One region of the Paenibacillus sp. FSL R7-0345 genome, then DNA from elsewhere that is predicted to be linked to it. Evidence: riboswitches for the same ligand, from Rfam matches in the RefSeq annotation. Region 1 holds a riboswitch; each other region holds the start of a gene.

The links. A riboswitch is a leader RNA that binds a small molecule or an ion and turns the genes downstream of it on or off. The one in region 1 is predicted to bind cyclic di-AMP.
Region 2: another riboswitch for cyclic di-AMP. It lies ahead of NST84_RS16025 (APC family permease); the one in region 1 lies ahead of NST84_RS00510 (C40 family peptidase).
Region 3: another riboswitch for cyclic di-AMP. It lies ahead of NST84_RS26990 (KamA family radical SAM protein); the one in region 1 lies ahead of NST84_RS00510 (C40 family peptidase).

The regions. Positions count from the first base shown of each region.
Region 1 covers NZ_CP152002.1:104,534-109,910, reverse strand. Annotated here, with positions in the region: gene NST84_RS00525 (M1 family aminopeptidase) at 1-819, shown strand, start outside; gene NST84_RS00520 (hypothetical protein) at 831-1,661, shown strand; cyclic di-AMP (ydaO/yuaA leader) riboswitch at 1,885-2,023, shown strand; gene NST84_RS00515 (C40 family peptidase) at 2,096-2,524, shown strand; cyclic di-AMP (ydaO/yuaA leader) riboswitch at 2,904-3,048, shown strand; gene NST84_RS00510 (C40 family peptidase) at 3,096-3,545, shown strand; gene NST84_RS00505 (GNAT family N-acetyltransferase) at 3,808-4,293, shown strand; gene NST84_RS00500 (cytochrome c) at 4,421-4,777, shown strand; gene NST84_RS00495 (4a-hydroxytetrahydrobiopterin dehydratase) at 4,873-5,160, opposite strand.
Region 2 covers NZ_CP152002.1:3,794,144-3,799,520, reverse strand. Annotated here, with positions in the region: gene NST84_RS16040 (ATP-binding protein) at 1-1,287, shown strand, start outside; gene NST84_RS16035 (thioredoxin domain-containing protein) at 1,380-2,132, shown strand; gene NST84_RS16030 (disulfide oxidoreductase) at 2,132-2,563, shown strand; cyclic di-AMP (ydaO/yuaA leader) riboswitch at 2,791-2,950, shown strand; gene NST84_RS16025 (APC family permease) at 3,086-4,903, shown strand; gene NST84_RS16020 (ABC transporter ATP-binding protein) at 5,099-5,377, shown strand, end outside.
Region 3 covers NZ_CP152002.1:6,238,259-6,243,635, forward strand. Annotated here, with positions in the region: gene NST84_RS26980 (copper amine oxidase N-terminal domain-containing protein) at 1-1,011, opposite strand, end outside; gene NST84_RS26985 (isochorismatase family protein) at 1,165-1,656, opposite strand; cyclic di-AMP (ydaO/yuaA leader) riboswitch at 1,807-1,948, shown strand; gene NST84_RS26990 (KamA family radical SAM protein) at 2,090-3,232, shown strand; gene NST84_RS26995 (glycoside hydrolase family 2 TIM barrel-domain containing protein) at 3,523-5,377, opposite strand, start outside.

The DNA.
Region 1 (5,377 bases):
TCACTTGAGCGTACAGTCATTCATGAGATTGGCCATCAGTATTTCTACGGCATGGTGGCCAGTAACGAATTTGAAGAGGCCTGGCTGGATGAAAGCTTTACCTCTTACGCCGAAGACCGCCTGATGGAGCAGGAGTATGGGGTCAGCTCCAACAATACGCTGCAGGCCAGCCTGGTTACGGTCCCTCAGCCGCTAAATCTGGAGACCTGGAAATATGCTGCTGCTGACGGCTACACACGCAATGTATATATCCGCGGCAAGCTGGTACTCAAGGATATCGAGCAGCAGGTCGGCACCAAAACCATGGATGCCATCATGCTGTCCTATGCCCGTAAATACAGGTTCAAACATCCGTCTACGGCTGATTTTCAAAAAGTTGTCGAAAAAGTAACCAAGCAGTCATGGCAGACTTACTTTGACCAGTATGTATACAGCGGCGGAGCACCCGATTTTTCCGTAGACCGCATTACCACCAGCACTGCCAAAAACAGTCCGGACGGCGGAGAAGCCCGCTATGAGGCTACGGTGGAGGTTAGCAATAAGGGCAGCAGCTATGCCAATGTTCCGGTCAAATTCACCTTCACCGACGGGTACACGGTACAGCAATTCTGGAACGGAGAGCAGAAAACGACTGCTTTTCAGCTATCCTACAAAGCCCCTCTGGCCTCTGTTGACATTGATCCCGGACACTCCATTCTCCTGGAGGCTAAGCATCTTAATAATTTCATGCTGGCCGAGCTTGCGCCGAAGACGCTCTCGCGCTGGACGCTAAGTGTAACCAAACTGCTTGAAACTCTGCTCGGAACTCTAGTCTGGTGAGGTGAAGGATAGTGAAAAGAGCGATTTCCCGCAGCTGGATCAGCATGAAGGAGCAATTTTATATTCTGATTCTGCTTTTTATCTACCGGCTGCTCTGGGGCTATTTTTTGTACAGGTTCGTCAGGTCAGCTGTCATTCCGGTCCTGCTGCGTTATCCGGACACCCATGCCGGCGGCAGCGGACTGGGCAGGCTGCTGTATTACATCGAAGGGCAGGCCGCCCTGGGTGCAGATCCGGGGGTCCAGCGCTGGCTCTGGCTGCTGCTCGGGCTGTCTCTGCTGCGGCTGCTGCTCTCCCCCTTTATCCGCGCCGGTCTGCTGCATGAGCTGCATCAGGAGCGCAGGGGGGAGCGCGGACTGTTCTTTTTCCCGGGGATGAAGCTTTACGGGCTCCCGGTGTTTATCTTCAGTCTAGCTGAATGGGCGCTCTCGGCGCTTCCATTTTACTGGCTGCTGCCCAAAATGTATAACCTGCTGTTAGGCGGGCTTCTCGATTATAGGCTCCTGCTGAAGCTTGTGCCTTATCTGCTGGCCTGGATGCTGTATCTGTATATCATCCGTACTGTACTGCTCTACATGCAATTCGGTTATACAGCCGGGACAGGCATGTTCTCCGCGCTGCTGACTTATATGAGGCTGCTTGTTCCTTCTACAGGGGCTTCAATCGCGCTTGGTGCAGGTGGGCTGCTGACATGGCTGCTGTGCGCGTTAACGGGTCTGTTCTATCCGGGACTGCCTGCGCTGCTTCTCCGTCAGGTTGCACCGCTTCCGTCCACCCTGTTCAAAATGTGGGGAATCGCCGCCCAGTATCATCTATGGAGCAGCAAAACATTTCCACAATAATTTTCCGCCAAAACGGCATATTAAAAGAGTCACTGCCTCTGCTTCAGGGGTGTGACTCTTTTGTACTTGGTATTAGAATTACAATGCATTTGCAAAACATCAAAACCTCTGATACAATGATGCCTGTACCATTAGTAACAACTTTGTAATCTTTTGAAACTATTTCGACTAACTGTATGTACCTTATACACTTCAACATTGTCAATCAACAGTCACTGTTCTGGTGCATAAAACGCCAAATTCCCAGCACCGGGAAGTGGGGGAACCATATTTTGGGTGAATTGATCTCGCTTTAGAGGGGTCATAGGGGAACCTTCTACCGAATCCTTAAGCTAACCTCGCAGGCCTTGGAAGGAGTACATCTTTTGAAAAGTCACACATTTTTTCGTACACACCTAAAAAAGAAATGCACCGCAGCAGCGCTGGGTCTTGTGATGGTGTTCACTATGGGGGCCGGAAGTGTCTCTGCTGACTCCAAAATGGATACCGTTATCGCTAAAACCATCGGAGTATCTTATAAAACCGGAGGAACAAGCACTGCCGGATTCGACTGCTCCGGATTTACAAAGTACGTATTCAAGAGCATCGGTCTTACTCTGCCCCGTACCTCCAAAGCACAGTACAGTGTAGGAACAGCTGTTTCCAAAAGCAATCTGCGTGCCGGCGATCTCGTATTCTTCAATACGCTGGGCAGCGGCGTCTCACATGTCGGTATTTACGTCGGTCAAGGAAAATTTGCACAGTCCTCCAGCTCAAAGGGTGTAATCATCAGTTCGCTTAGTCAGGCTTACTGGGCCAACCGCTACGTTGGCGCCAAACGCGTAATGAGCACAACAGCTTACCAGGCTGTCGCTTACGATTGAACATTCCCCACAACTATAACCTCTGACACATAATTGTAACTTATATGGCCCGGACTTGATTATTGCCGTAATCAGCTCCGGGTTTTCCTTTTTTATCCTTATTCTTTCTTTTACACATGTTTAGGGCTTATGAAACACCCCTCTTACTAAAAATTCCAACATTATTTCAGAAAAGGCTTACTTTGCATGTAAATTTGAGCCTTATTAAGCAGAATGCTCTCTTAAAAAGCGCGAATATTATGCACTAATATGTTTTAAGTGATTGCCAACGGCCTCTGTCTTTGCTACAATTATCGCAGTGAGCTTTTAGTAACATTTTTGTAATTATTCAACCGGGTTTTTCAAACGTTTTGTCATAATGTTCTGCCAGCTAATCTAATCAACAGTCGTGCCGAGTTCCCTTACGAAATAAGGGAAACGGGGGAACCGATTTTGGGTGAATTGACCTCCTATTCACAGAGGGGTCATAGGGGACCTTCAACCGAACCCTTAAGCTAACCTCGTAGGCATTTGGAAGGGGTATTTACTTTTGAAGAAGAAGTTAGCCGCCGCACTACTCAGCTTTTCTATTATGCTTACCATCGGGGCAGGAAGCGCTTTCGCTGATTCCAAGATGGATAAAGTCATCGATAAGGCCATCGGTACCAAGTACGTATCCGGCGGAGTATCGACTAATGGTTTTGACTGCTCCGGTTTCACCATGTACGTATTTGATAAGATCGGCATTAACCTGCCGCATCAATCCGGCTCCCAATACCAGATGGGTACTGCTATCTCCCGTGATAATCTGCGGGAAGGCGATCTTGTATTCTTTAATACAAGCGGCCGCGGTGTATCCCATGTCGGCATTTATGTCGGAGAAGGCAAATTCGCACATGCTTCAAGCTCAAAGGGCGTAACTATCAGCTCGCTGAGTGACAGCTACTACGTCAACCGCTACGTTGGCGCCAAACGGATCATGAGCACAGATGCTTACCATGCAGTTGCTACTGATGCTGAAGACAACGATGATGTTCAATAAGTAATGCTAAGACAGGCGTTTTCCATGATTTTTGCCGAAATCTTGGAAGGGGCCTGTTTTTTTGTCTATAAAATTACTTACCCCTCCCCTCCTGCATAAAACACCTTAAAACCCCAATTTTCGCGTTTTCATAAAATATTTTTTGTGATTTGTCAAGTTTCTGCCGGCCGGGCCAAATTTCTGAGTTGAACCGGCCGGCTTTTGTATATAATTAACTATACAGTATAGAATGATGCGCTCCTGAAAGGAGGCCTGTGGCCTTATGAGCAGTTCCCCTGTTACTTTTCAAGTTGTACCAATGGAGACCAGTCACGCTGAGGATATTTGCAGATGGGAATACAAGCCGCCCTATAACATATACGGATGGCTGCCCTGGGAGCAGATGCAGGCGCTGGGCATTGAGTTCGGAGATCCTGTACTGCGCAGGGAACAGTATATATCTGTCGTAGACGGCCAAGGCGGCTTATGCGGGTTTGCGCAGCTCTTTCCGATGGAAGGCGTTGTCCGGCTCGGAATCGGCATGCGCCCTGATCTATGCGGTCACGGAATGGGTCATTTATTTATGGACTCCATCGTTCAGGCTGCCCTGGACAGATACCCGGACCGGGAGATTGATCTGGAGGTGCTGACCTGGAATCAGAGGGCCATCCGGACATACCAGAAATGCGGTTTTACGATTACCGATACGTATGAGCGCCGGACTCCAACCGGGGATAAGCCATTTTATTGCATGGTGTATAATAAATAATTCTATAGTGAGAGCAAATCTGATAGCTGCAGCAAAAAACGTTCATTTTTTTGACACAAACTCTATGACAACGCTTTACCTTTCGGTATAATGAAGAAAGCAGCTTACATGGAGGGGACGGATGGAGATGCAGAAATGGATCATGAGCGGTTTGTTTTTTGCCGCCTGTGCCTTTGCGGTAGTACTCTTGTTCACACTGCCCGGCAAAGAGGAAGTTGCGGAAGAGAATAAGCCTACAATGCCTCAAGTTACTCTGGATGCCGCAAGTGCAGAAGCCGTTGTCAAAGCCAATTGCATTTCCTGCCATGGTGATCAGCTTCAGGGCGGTGTAGGCCCAAGTCTGCAGCATGAAGGCAGCGAGCGGGACGCCGAGGGTATCTACAGCATCGTCACTAAGGGACGCGGGCAAATGCCGCCCTTTAAGGATAAGCTGGCCCCTGAGGAGATTGCCAACGTTGCGTTATGGCTTGCAGAGAAAAAGTAAGCATTTATACTTTCATTAAAAATGCCCGTATAAGGACCCTATCCGGTCCTTTATACGGGCATTTCTTTGTGCAGCGGTTATGTTAGACCGTGTACCTATCGCGCTTTGTCAAAGGCTTCATTGAATTCATTAGCCTGGCGGATATCCAGCGCCGCGAGGCCGCTCTCTTCTTTTGCCGATAAGCGCAGGGTGACGGTTTTGTAGTCAATGGTTATATGCGGATGATGATCAAAGGCCTCGGATATAGTGGCTACCTCATCCACAAAAGCAATGCCTTTCATATACTCGCTAAACATGTACTTGCGAACCAGAGCCTCCTGATCCAGCTTCCAGCCCTCCAGCTTACCTATCTGCTCATGCAGCTCTTCCACTGATAATTGCAATTTGCTTCCTCCCTTACTTAATTAGCAGTAAAGTCCGTATATTTCTGTTCTTTACCTGTTCCATAAGCCTTAAACAAAACATCCCTCAGCTTCTGAAAGTCCAAGGGATGCGCCAGGATGAAGGCTTTTTTTCGGTTTAATGTATTCTGAAATCCCGGCAAATAGCACTCATCAGCTCAATTTTACCATGGCTGCAAGGAGAGGGGCAAACGCGTGC
Region 2 (5,377 bases), 3.3 Mb from region 1:
TTTAATTATAACGGGACAGTTCCGCTGCTGCCTGATTCGCTCCTGGGCATATTGTTGGGCGGATTGTTCCTTTTTATTGTGACGCTGGTTCTGGTTCTGCTGTACAGAGACCGGCAGCGTGTGCTGTTCTCGGCAAGCTTTAATGAGCAGCGGTATACAGCTTTGTTTGAATCCAGTCCTGATATGGTGCTGTGCATCGATCCGGCCCGCAAAAAGATCATTATCACCAACCCCTCTCTCCAGCAGACGACCGGTTACCGCAAAGAAGAACTGGGCGATTATAAAAGTATTCTCTGCACTCCAAAGGATACAGCTATGCTAAAGGAAGCAGTAACAAGGGCGGCAGACGGGCACTCCTGCAAACTTGAGTTAGGCATCCGGTTGAAAGACGGCGGTACAATGATCTGCAGCGTCACGGTTTTTCCGCTTGTTCATGAGACCCAGAAGCTGATATACCTAGTTGCAGAGGATATCACTGCCTTTATTAAATTCCAGCAGCAGCTGATTGTGGCCAAGGAAGCGGCAGAGAGCGCGGACCGGATGAAAAGCGAATTTCTGACAACCATGAGCCATGAGATCCGCACACCGCTGAACGGGATTATCGGGATCAACCAGCTTCTTGCAGAGGATACTGTTAATCCGGAGCAGCAGGAACTCCTGAGGCTGCAGTACAACAGCAGTCAGGCGCTGCTCAGTGTAATCAATGATGTGCTTGACTTTTCCCGGCTGGAATCTGACGGTTTGAAGCTGCGCTGTGAAGCCTTCCCGCTGCAGGAGCTGCTCAAAGAATGTTCTGATCTGTTCCAGGCCACAGTTAAAGAGAAATCGCTCGGGATGAAGCTGCGGATTGCTGCAAATGTTCCGGAATTTGTGGAAGGTGACAGCCTGAGAATCCGCCAGATTCTGGTTAACCTGATCGGGAATGCGGTTAAATTTACTCCCGGCGGTGAAGTCTCTATTGAAGTGGGATACAACGGTTCCCCAGCCGGCCAAGGGGAGTATACATTCAGAATCAAAGATACCGGTATCGGCATTTCACCCGATAAGCTGCCGCTTCTGTTTCAGCCGTTTACCCAGCTGGATGCTGGGTATAACCGGAAATATCCCGGTACAGGCCTGGGACTGGCGATTTGCAGAAAGCTGGTCGGGCTGATGAACGGCCAGATCCGGATTGAGTCAGAACCTGGAAGAGGAACTGAGGTTATATTCACGCTTACACTCCAGTCGGCCGGGAAAGACTATAGCAGGGAAGCCATGGGGCAGCAGCTAAAAACGGAAGCCGTGTAAGCTCTTGTTTGCCAAAGTGAGAAGTTTAATTATATAATTTTAAATTATATGATTTATATTTATTGTCCCGCAGGACAGAAAGGAACTCTCACTTGGGCAAAAACAAACGTAAAAGCGCTGCTCTCCCCCAAAAGAGCAAAAATGAGGAACTTGTAGCGCGGATGGAACAGCAGAAGAAGAAAACATTGATAGTGATTGTTGCGACAATCGCATTGGTTGTCATTATTTTTGTGGGATTATTTATGCTGGCCGCAAGAGACTCATCAACAGGAACTTCAGCCGCACCGGTTGAATTCAACTACAGTGAAATGTCAAGACTTGGCAGTGAGAATGCACCTGTCAAAATCGTCGAATTTGGCGATTACAAATGTCCGGCTTGTGCCCAGTTCGCAGGTGTCATTAAGCCGCAGATTGTTCAGGAGTATGTAAATCAGGATAAAGCCGCTTTATATTTTGCAAACCTGGCCTTTATCGGAGATGATTCCAAAACCGCTGCCCTCGCAGCCTTGTCTGTCTATAATCAGAACAGCGATGCATTCTGGACCTACTATGATGCTCTTTATGCTAATCAGGGTGACGAGAACAAGGAATGGGCGACTGCAGACTTCCTGGTGGAGCTGGCGCAGAAAGAGAATCTGCCAATCGACTTCGATCTGCTCCGCAAAGACATTGAAGACAAAACCTATAATAGCCAGGTGGAGAGCGAGATTCAGCTAGCCTCGGCCTCCGGAGTATCTTCAACCCCGACTATATTTGTAAACGGGGTAATGGTGAACGAGCCGTTTAACATGGAAGCTATTGACGCCCAGATCCAGGCTGCTACTGAAGCAGCGGCTGCCGAGTGATGAGGTTTTCTGCCTTCTGCCGCCGCCATTGTCTGTATCTGGCCTGGTTTGTTTCCATTATTGCTGTTGCCGGCAGCCTGTACCTTAGTGAGGTGCTGAAATATGAGCCCTGCAAGCTGTGCTGGTTTCAGCGGATCTTCATGTACCCGCAGCTATTTTTGCTGGGAATTGCCACGTATCGCGGGGATAAAAAGATTATTCCGTACGTGTTACCTTTAAGTATCATTGGCGGAAGCATCTCTATATACCATTATGCCGAGCAGAAGATTCCTGCGCTGAGCAAGGTGCTTCCATGTACAGTTGGCGTTCCCTGCAATCAGGATTATATTAATCTTTTAGGCTTCATTACCATCCCTTTAATGGCACTTACAGCCTTCACCCTGATTACCGTTTTATTGTGGACAGGACGCAAGGATGCGGACGGGGAATAGGCAGCAGACAGGCGGAATTTAAAGCATAAAATTTTCCTGAATTTTTTGTCACAAATAACATCCAAAACACGATAAAACCATGAGACAGAGGGATAATGCAAGAGAATGAAAGCCCGACTTATCCCGGGTCCTGGAATCGCGTGTTTTGGATGTTTTTTCATTCCTTTTCATTTGTTTCACAGCTTTACTGGAAAAGCTTTGTAGACTATCATTAAGCCTTGTGAGAAGTTGAATACGCGCTGAATTTTCCGTAGGGAAATCGGGGGAACCATACTCGGCCGCAAGGCCGTCGGGGTGAATCGGAGACAGGCCGAAAAGGCTGTAACCGTAGGGCTTTCCACAGCCCGAATCCGCCAGCTAACCTCGTAAGCAAAGGTGGGATAATGACCATGCGCTAGGCATGCGGATCATTTCCGTATGCTTATTTTTGTGCCTGCATTTATGAAAATTCACCTATGAAAACGATGAAAACAGCGCACGGTATAACCGGTTCAACTAACAAAGAGAGGAACTGTTACAACAATGGTAAGCAAGGTAAAACGACTATTGATCGGACGTCCGATGAAGTCAGATGAACTCGATCATGAAAAGTTATCCAAGGTGAAAGCACTGGCTGTCCTGTCTTCTGATGCGCTCTCGTCTGTGGCCTACGGAACGGAACAAATTCTCCTGGTACTGGTGGCTGCAGGCTTCACTGCCATCTGGTACTCATTGCCAATCGCGCTTGCCGTATTGGGTCTGCTGGCCATACTCATTTTATCCTACCGGCAGACGATTTTTGCTTATCCGCAAGGCGGAGGGGCCTACATCGTAGCCAAAAGCAATCTGGGTGTTCCTACCGGCCTGTTAGCCGGCGGCTCTTTATTAGTAGATTATATACTTACTGTTGCGGTTAGCGCTTCGGCGGGTACGGACGCGATTACATCGGCTTTTCCAGGCTTGCATGATCATACGGTGCTTATTGCAGTTTCTGTTATTATATTGCTTACTATTGTCAATCTGCGCGGGGTTACGGAGTCTGCTTCTTTTATCGCAATCCCGGTATATTTGTTCGTCGGCTCGATCTTTTTCCTGATTGTTGCGGGTGTGTTTAAATACTTGACGGGGGGCGCCCATGCCAGTGTGCCTGAGATCGGCTCGGCGGTATCCAATGTCAGCCTGTTCCTGCTGCTAAAGGCGTTCAGCTCCGGCTGTTCGGCCTTGACCGGGGTAGAGGCAGTATCCAATGCCATTCCGAACTTTAAAGCTCCTGCTGAAAAAAATGCCGCCAAAACCCTGATGATGATGGGGCTTATTCTCGGCGTAATGTTCACAGGCATCACCCTGCTGGCTTACTGGTACGGTGTTACACCGGATGAAAAAGCCACAGTTGTTTCACAAATTGCCGAATCGACCTTCGGCCGCGGCGGTTTGTACTTCTTCATCCAAGGAATTACGGCTGTCATCCTGTTCCTGGCAGCAAATACTGCTTACTCGGCATTCCCGCTGCTGGCCTTCATGTTTGCCAAGGATAAATATTTGCCGCATGCCTTTATGGTCCGCGGAGACCGGCTGGGCTTTTCTAACGGGATTATTTTCCTCGGTGTGCTGTCGGCGGTGCTGGTGGCTGCTTTTCACGGAAATACAGAAGGTCTGATTCCGCTCTACGCTGTCGGTGTATTTATCCCGTTCACTTTATCGCAGCTGGGAATGATGGTGCACTGGTTCAAAACAAGACCAAAGGGCTGGCAGAACAAATTTGCGGTGAATACCGTTGGTATGCTGACTACGCTCACTATTACGCTGATCTTCATTATTACGAAATTCTCCAGCGTATGGATGGCGTTCATCTTCCTGCCGGTTGTTATGTTCGTGTTTCACCGGATTCACCGTCATTATCTCAACACGGCAGACCAGCTGCGGATTTGCCCGGCAACCGATAAGCCTTGTATTAAAGGAAGTACAGTAGTCGTGCCTGTTGCCGGTGTGACCCGTGCTGTACTGCATTCGATCAGCTATGCCAAGTCTTTGACGGATAATGTGGTAGCAGTATATGTAGGCTTTGATGAGGAAGAGATTCATAAAATGGAGCAGAAGTGGGAGGAGTGGAATCCTGGCGTGCGCCTGATTGTCCTGCGTTCCCGGTACCGGAGCATTATCCGTCCGCTCGTCAAGTTTATTGATACCGTCGAGTGGAAAACCGCTTCAACGGATCATATTACAGTGCTGATTCCGCAATTTATTACGAAGCACTGGTGGCAGGCCATTCTGCATAATCAGACCAGCCTGTTCATCCGTTCCTATCTGATGAATCAAAAGGATATCGTTGTAGCGACAGTACCTTACCATTTGCACAAATAGACAGGTGACATGAAGAAACAGCTGCTTCCGTTGATGACGGGGCGGCTTTTTTATGCACTCTTGTACAACTTTCATATATTTGCGATAATAATAATTGAGAACCAATATCAGTTGAATGATAAACAATTTCAATTGCCCTGGCACTGAAATTCATACATACCCAAAAATCACAACCATTATTAAGGAGTGGAGATAATGTCAGAACGTTTGAACACGGAACAGCTAAGTATCGGGTACGCGGAAGCAACGATTGTCAAAGGGTTGAACCTGTCGCTGCCTACAGGGAAAATTACAGCGCTGGTTGGAGCTAACGGCTCCGGTAAGTCTACGATTCTGAAAACAATGGCCCGGATTATGAAGCCCAAGAGCGGAAGCGTAATGCTGGACGGGAAGTCCATTCATACCCTGTCGACCAAAGAGGTGGCCCGCCAGCTGGCGATCCTGCCGCAGAATCCGACGGCTCCGGACGGACTG
Region 3 (5,377 bases), 850 kb from region 1:
CGAGCCGTCTGCCCGGTCCCACTCTTTACGGTCCCCGGCACTGATCAGTTGCTGACTAAGATTGACGCTTGTCCCGCTTGCTGTATGAATGGCAAATAACTGTGTGCTTGTCATTAAGCGCGCCAGAATAATATCTTCCGCCGCGTATTCGATGGTGTAATTCCCTTCTGTGCCTGTGATGCTTTGCAGGTCAAAGAGCTTACCCGGACTCCCGTCCGCGTTTATGTACTGGACACTCCCGCCGTCAGTCATGTAGAGCTGGCCCGTCTTCAGCAGTGGAGCTTTTATGTATGATTTGGCCATATAGTGATAGTCCATCTGCTTCAGGATTTTGCCGTTCCGGATCAGTACCTGATAGCTGTTGCTGAAATCATTGAACATCGCATAATGGTTATCGGTGAGCAGCAAAAGCTCCGTACCCTTACCTACATTCTTAACCGCAAGGCTATGGGTATAAATCAGATCCGTAAACGGCAGCGCCCCGATCAGCACCGGCTTTCCGGTAACGGAAGCACTATAAAATACATCGCCGTTCTTTTGGGAGACCCAGTACGTCCTGCCTTGCGTGGAAGCAACCGAATAACGCAGCTCGTCCACAATATTCAGGCGGTTGCTGTCTTTGTCATACACCGTTTTGCCGCCCAGCAGACTGACTGCCGACACCAGCGGGACATAGATTTTACCTTTGAGGATACGGGGTGCTTCAGCCAGAGTTGACGCATTGCCGTCTACCGTTGCGTTAACAGTACCGGCAGTTAATGTAACTTCATGTCCCGGACGGATCAGCTTCGCTGACTTCGTACTTTGGTTCCAGGTGAGTGCGTAGCCCATCGTCTCTGCCAGCTGCTGCAGCGGAACAAGCGTAGTACCAGAAGTAACTACCTGGCTGCTGCCCAGCGAAGTCTCTTTGTAATTCAGCTGAATAACACTGTCCGCAGCCGCAGATGCCGCTCCCGGACTTAAAGCGATGGCCGCGGCCAGAATGCCGGCAGCCAGCTTCCCATTTTTCATTATGTAATCCTCCCCCATGCAGATATCTATGTATTAATGGACGAGATTATTTGGAAAAAGTTTCAATATTATTCACGGATCCCAAATAAAAAAACACCCGTTTGTTCCGCAGCATAATACTGCAGACAAACAGGGTGTCACTGGTCATTCATACTACTGGTTAATCAAATAGGGAATCACCGGATACGAGATCAGATTGCGGTCTCTGTGGGCGGCAGTCACGGTATCGCTGTGTGCGCTCAGAACGCCATTTTGCAGCAAAACCGGCCGGAAGCCCCGTTCGCTCGCCCCATTGTAGGTAAACTGCACGCAGTGCTCAGCCGAGAAGCCGGAGATAATCAGCAGCTCAACACCGTGCTCCTTCAGAAGCTGCTCCAGCTCTGTTTTCCAGAATGCGTTCGAATGCTCTTTGGTAACTTTCAGGTCACTGTCCGCTACCCGGATTTCCGGAATAATATTATAGCGCTCCTTGGTATCTTCCTCTATTCCCTCAATATCCTGAATGTGAATGACCAGCTGGTCCTTCTCCCGGAGCATGTCCGCCACATAATTCATATATTCGCAGCCGCGGTCCAGCGTCTTCTGATCCACGTAATCCCGCACATGAATCTCCTGCATATCGATGATCAAATAGCCCAGCTTCATCAAGACCCTCCTTGTTGTAAAAAGATATGCCGATATCGTACAACACAATCAAGCAGTAAGCCAAATAAAGTTTAATTATAATTTTCCTTGAAAAATATTATGCCGTGCACTCTGCCAACAGCTTTGACTTCAGCAAACTTTGCAGGTTATACTTGAACTACGCTTAATTTCCAGTATTTCCAGCTGGAAAGCGGGGGAACCAGTCAATTGGGGCGAATCATTGAGTAATGCAATGTAGGGTACCATCTTACCCGAGTCCGTCAGCTAACCTCGTCAGTAGTGGATGGGTCTGCTTTTTTATGTTTATAACATGAGACCCTTGTGCTAAGGGTCTCTTTTTGTGTTCTTTAGAGGCCCTGCTGGCTAACAGTTTGGCTTTTGACATCAAGGCTCCCTATTGTCTCGCCATTAGGAGAACAAAGGAGAGATTCATGTGCAAAAGGTACGATACATAACCGACATTAACAAAATGGAAATGCTGCCTGAAGCGGAAAGATCGCGGCTCAAAGAGGTCACGGACAAATTTGTGTTCCGGGCGAATGACTACTATTTATCACTGATTAATTGGGAGGACCCGGAGGATCCCATCCGCAAGCTTGTTATTCCCGCTGAAGGTGAGCTTATGGAATACGGCCAGTGGGATGCCTCTGATGAGGAGGCCAACTACGTCGTTAATGGCTGCCAGCATAAATACCGGACCACCGCGCTGCTGATTGTCTCCGAGGTTTGCGGTGCCTACTGCCGCTATTGCTTCCGTAAACGGCTATTCCGCAACGATGTCAAAGAAGCCTCCTCCGATGTCACCGCCGGAATCGAGTATATCGCCGCCCATCCTGAAATCAACAACGTCCTGCTAACTGGTGGAGACAGCCTGATTCTCTCAACGACCAAGCTGCGTTTCATTATTGAGAGCCTTAGAGCTATTCCACACGTCAAAATCATCCGCCTCGGCTCCAAGCTGCCGGTATTCAATCCGATGCGTATCTCTCAGGACCCTGAGCTGCTGGAGCTGATCCGCACCCACTCTACTGTAGAGAAACGAATTTATATTATGGCGCATATTAATCATCCGCGGGAAATTACACCTGAGGCCAAACGGGCCGTAAGAGCCCTGCATGATGCCGGCGCGATTATCGTCAATCAGACTCCGGTGCTTAAGGGCATTAACGATGACCCTGCTGTTCTGGGTGAGCTGCTGGACCGCCTGTCCTGGGCCGGAATCACGCCCTACTATTTCTTTATTAACCGGCCGATCGCCGGCAACCGTGAATTCGTCCTGCCGCTTGAGCAGGTATACCGGATCGTCGAAGAAGCCAAAGCCCGAACCTCAGGCCTCGGCAAAAGAGTCCGGCTCTCCATGAGCCACTCCTCCGGCAAAATTGAAATTCTGGCTATTGAAGACGGCAAAGCCTATCTTAAGTACCACCAGTCCCGCGATCAGGAGTACGGGAAATTCATGATTCTCGACTGTCCGGAAGATGCCGAATGGTTCGATGACCTCCCCGGAAACGAGCAGTACTGGAGCAAGCCTGTGAAGAAAAGCGCGGGTGTCATTCCGGTACCTCTTCAGGTTTAGTCCTGACTAAGCTAAGTGTAAAATTGTCATCTATTTCTGGGCGAAACCCCTGAAATCGCTCTACTAGTTGTAAAAACGTCACTTATATCTGCCGATTTGGCCATAATTAGAAGCTGAGGCTAAAAATAAGTGTAGTTTTTCCAACTAATGGCTCCACTAAGCTGAATATCAAAGAATTAAGTGCCGAATTTCCAACTAAATGCCACCATGTATTCAAAAGCACCCAAGCAAAAACCGGCCCCGCTCTGAATATCATCAGAACGGGGCCGGCTTCACTTCACAACATTAAATTATCTCTCTCCTAATCCCACACTGGACAGGAAGAATTCATATTCCAGCGGCTGATCCGCAGGAGTTCTGTATTCCGGATGAACCGGTGCACCCCAGCTGTCGTCACCGCCGACGCCCATTTGTCTGCCGGCAACAGTCACTACAGTGTAGTGAACCTGCGGAAGCTCAAACGGATGAGCAGCATGCTCCAGCTCGAATGCAGTGTAAGGCGACAAAGTGCACTCTACAGGCGCGCTTGCCGGAGCTGTAATCTGCAGCCCGACTCCTGCTTTATCGGTAATGCTCACGCGGCGGACGCCGGTGCGGTTACCCGATTCCTGCGGTACAAGGTAGCGGGACGGCAGGTCCTGCACCTTCCGGCTGAACACGCCGAGTCTGGCGCCGAATGCACGGTCGATGTAGTTCTCCTCAGGTCCCATCGCATACCACTCTGACTGCTCATAGTCAGCCGACATTTTGAAGGACAAGGCCACAATCGGCACATCCGGAAGTCCGGCAGCACCGGAATAGCGTGTACGTACTCTTACCGATCCGTCGCCGTATACGGTATAGGCTGTTTTGAACGCCAGCTCTTCATGAATGCTGAACCGGTAGTCAAAGCTTACCGTAACAGAACCTTCCAGCTTCTCAAGGCTGACCTCCACGCATTTGCGGGCCAGGCTTGCCGCATACCAGGCTCCGCCGTGGTAACCGAGCTGGGTTCCTTTGTCGTTGTCGGTCGTTGCCCGCCAGAACAGCGGAGCTGGAGGAGCCTCAATCATCTCATGTCCTTTATAGTTCAGCGATACCAGTGATCCGACCTGCTTGGAGAAGATTACAGTGAAGCCCTCGCCAATTACGCCGATTTGCACATCTCCTTCTACTACATTCAGTGCGCCTGCCGGAAGTTCCGCCTGCCCGGCTTCCACGTTAAAGATATGCTCGCCAAAGGCGATTTCATATCCGGCTTCGGCCCAAAGCTCTGCTTCCTTCAGCACCAGGGAAGCCTGGATGCTGTATTCGCCCGGCGTTCCTTCCGTCTGCGGAAGCTCAATCGGCACAAGCACTTCGCTTTGCGGAGCAGCGTCAACCTCTTTTGTCCACTTGCCCAGCAGCTCACCGTCACAGTACAGGCTGTATTCCAGTGCCAGATGATCGGTTCCTGCGAACAGACTTTCATTCGTCACGCGGATGCATGTCTGGTCTGGCGCAAGCTTGTAATTCTGATACAGGAATTTAACCTCCTGCATCTTCGGTGTCCACTTCCGGTCAGCGAAGACAATGCCGTTCCCGCAGAAGCTGTAATCTGTCGGACGATCACCGAAATCGCCGCCATAAGCGAAGAACTCGTTACCATAGCGGTCCTTCTTCAGAATGGACTGATCAATATAATCCCAGATGAAGCCGCCCTGGTACATCGGGTACTTGTTCTCAAGCTCTGTGTACTTATGCATGCCGCCGACGGAGTTCCCCATCGCATGCATATATTCGCAGCTGAGATACGGCTTGTCCGGGTTACTGTTCAGATATTCCTCGATGTCGGCCGGCTTGGCATACATCCGGCTCTCCATATCACTTGTATCATTATAATTGCGGTCATAGAACACGCCTTCATAGTGCACCAGACGGCTGTTGTCCCGGCTGCGGAACCAGTTCGCCACATCCAAAATGACTTGCCCTGCATACGATTCGTTACCACAGGACCAGATCAGAATGGACGGATGGTTCTTGTCCCGCTCCACCATATTGATCGCGCGGTCCAGCACGATATCATGCCATTGCGGGTCATTGTGCGGAATATTCCAGGAAGGCTCAACCGCGCCCATCTTTTGCCAGGAGCCGTGAGTTTCCAGGTTCATTTCATCGATGACATAA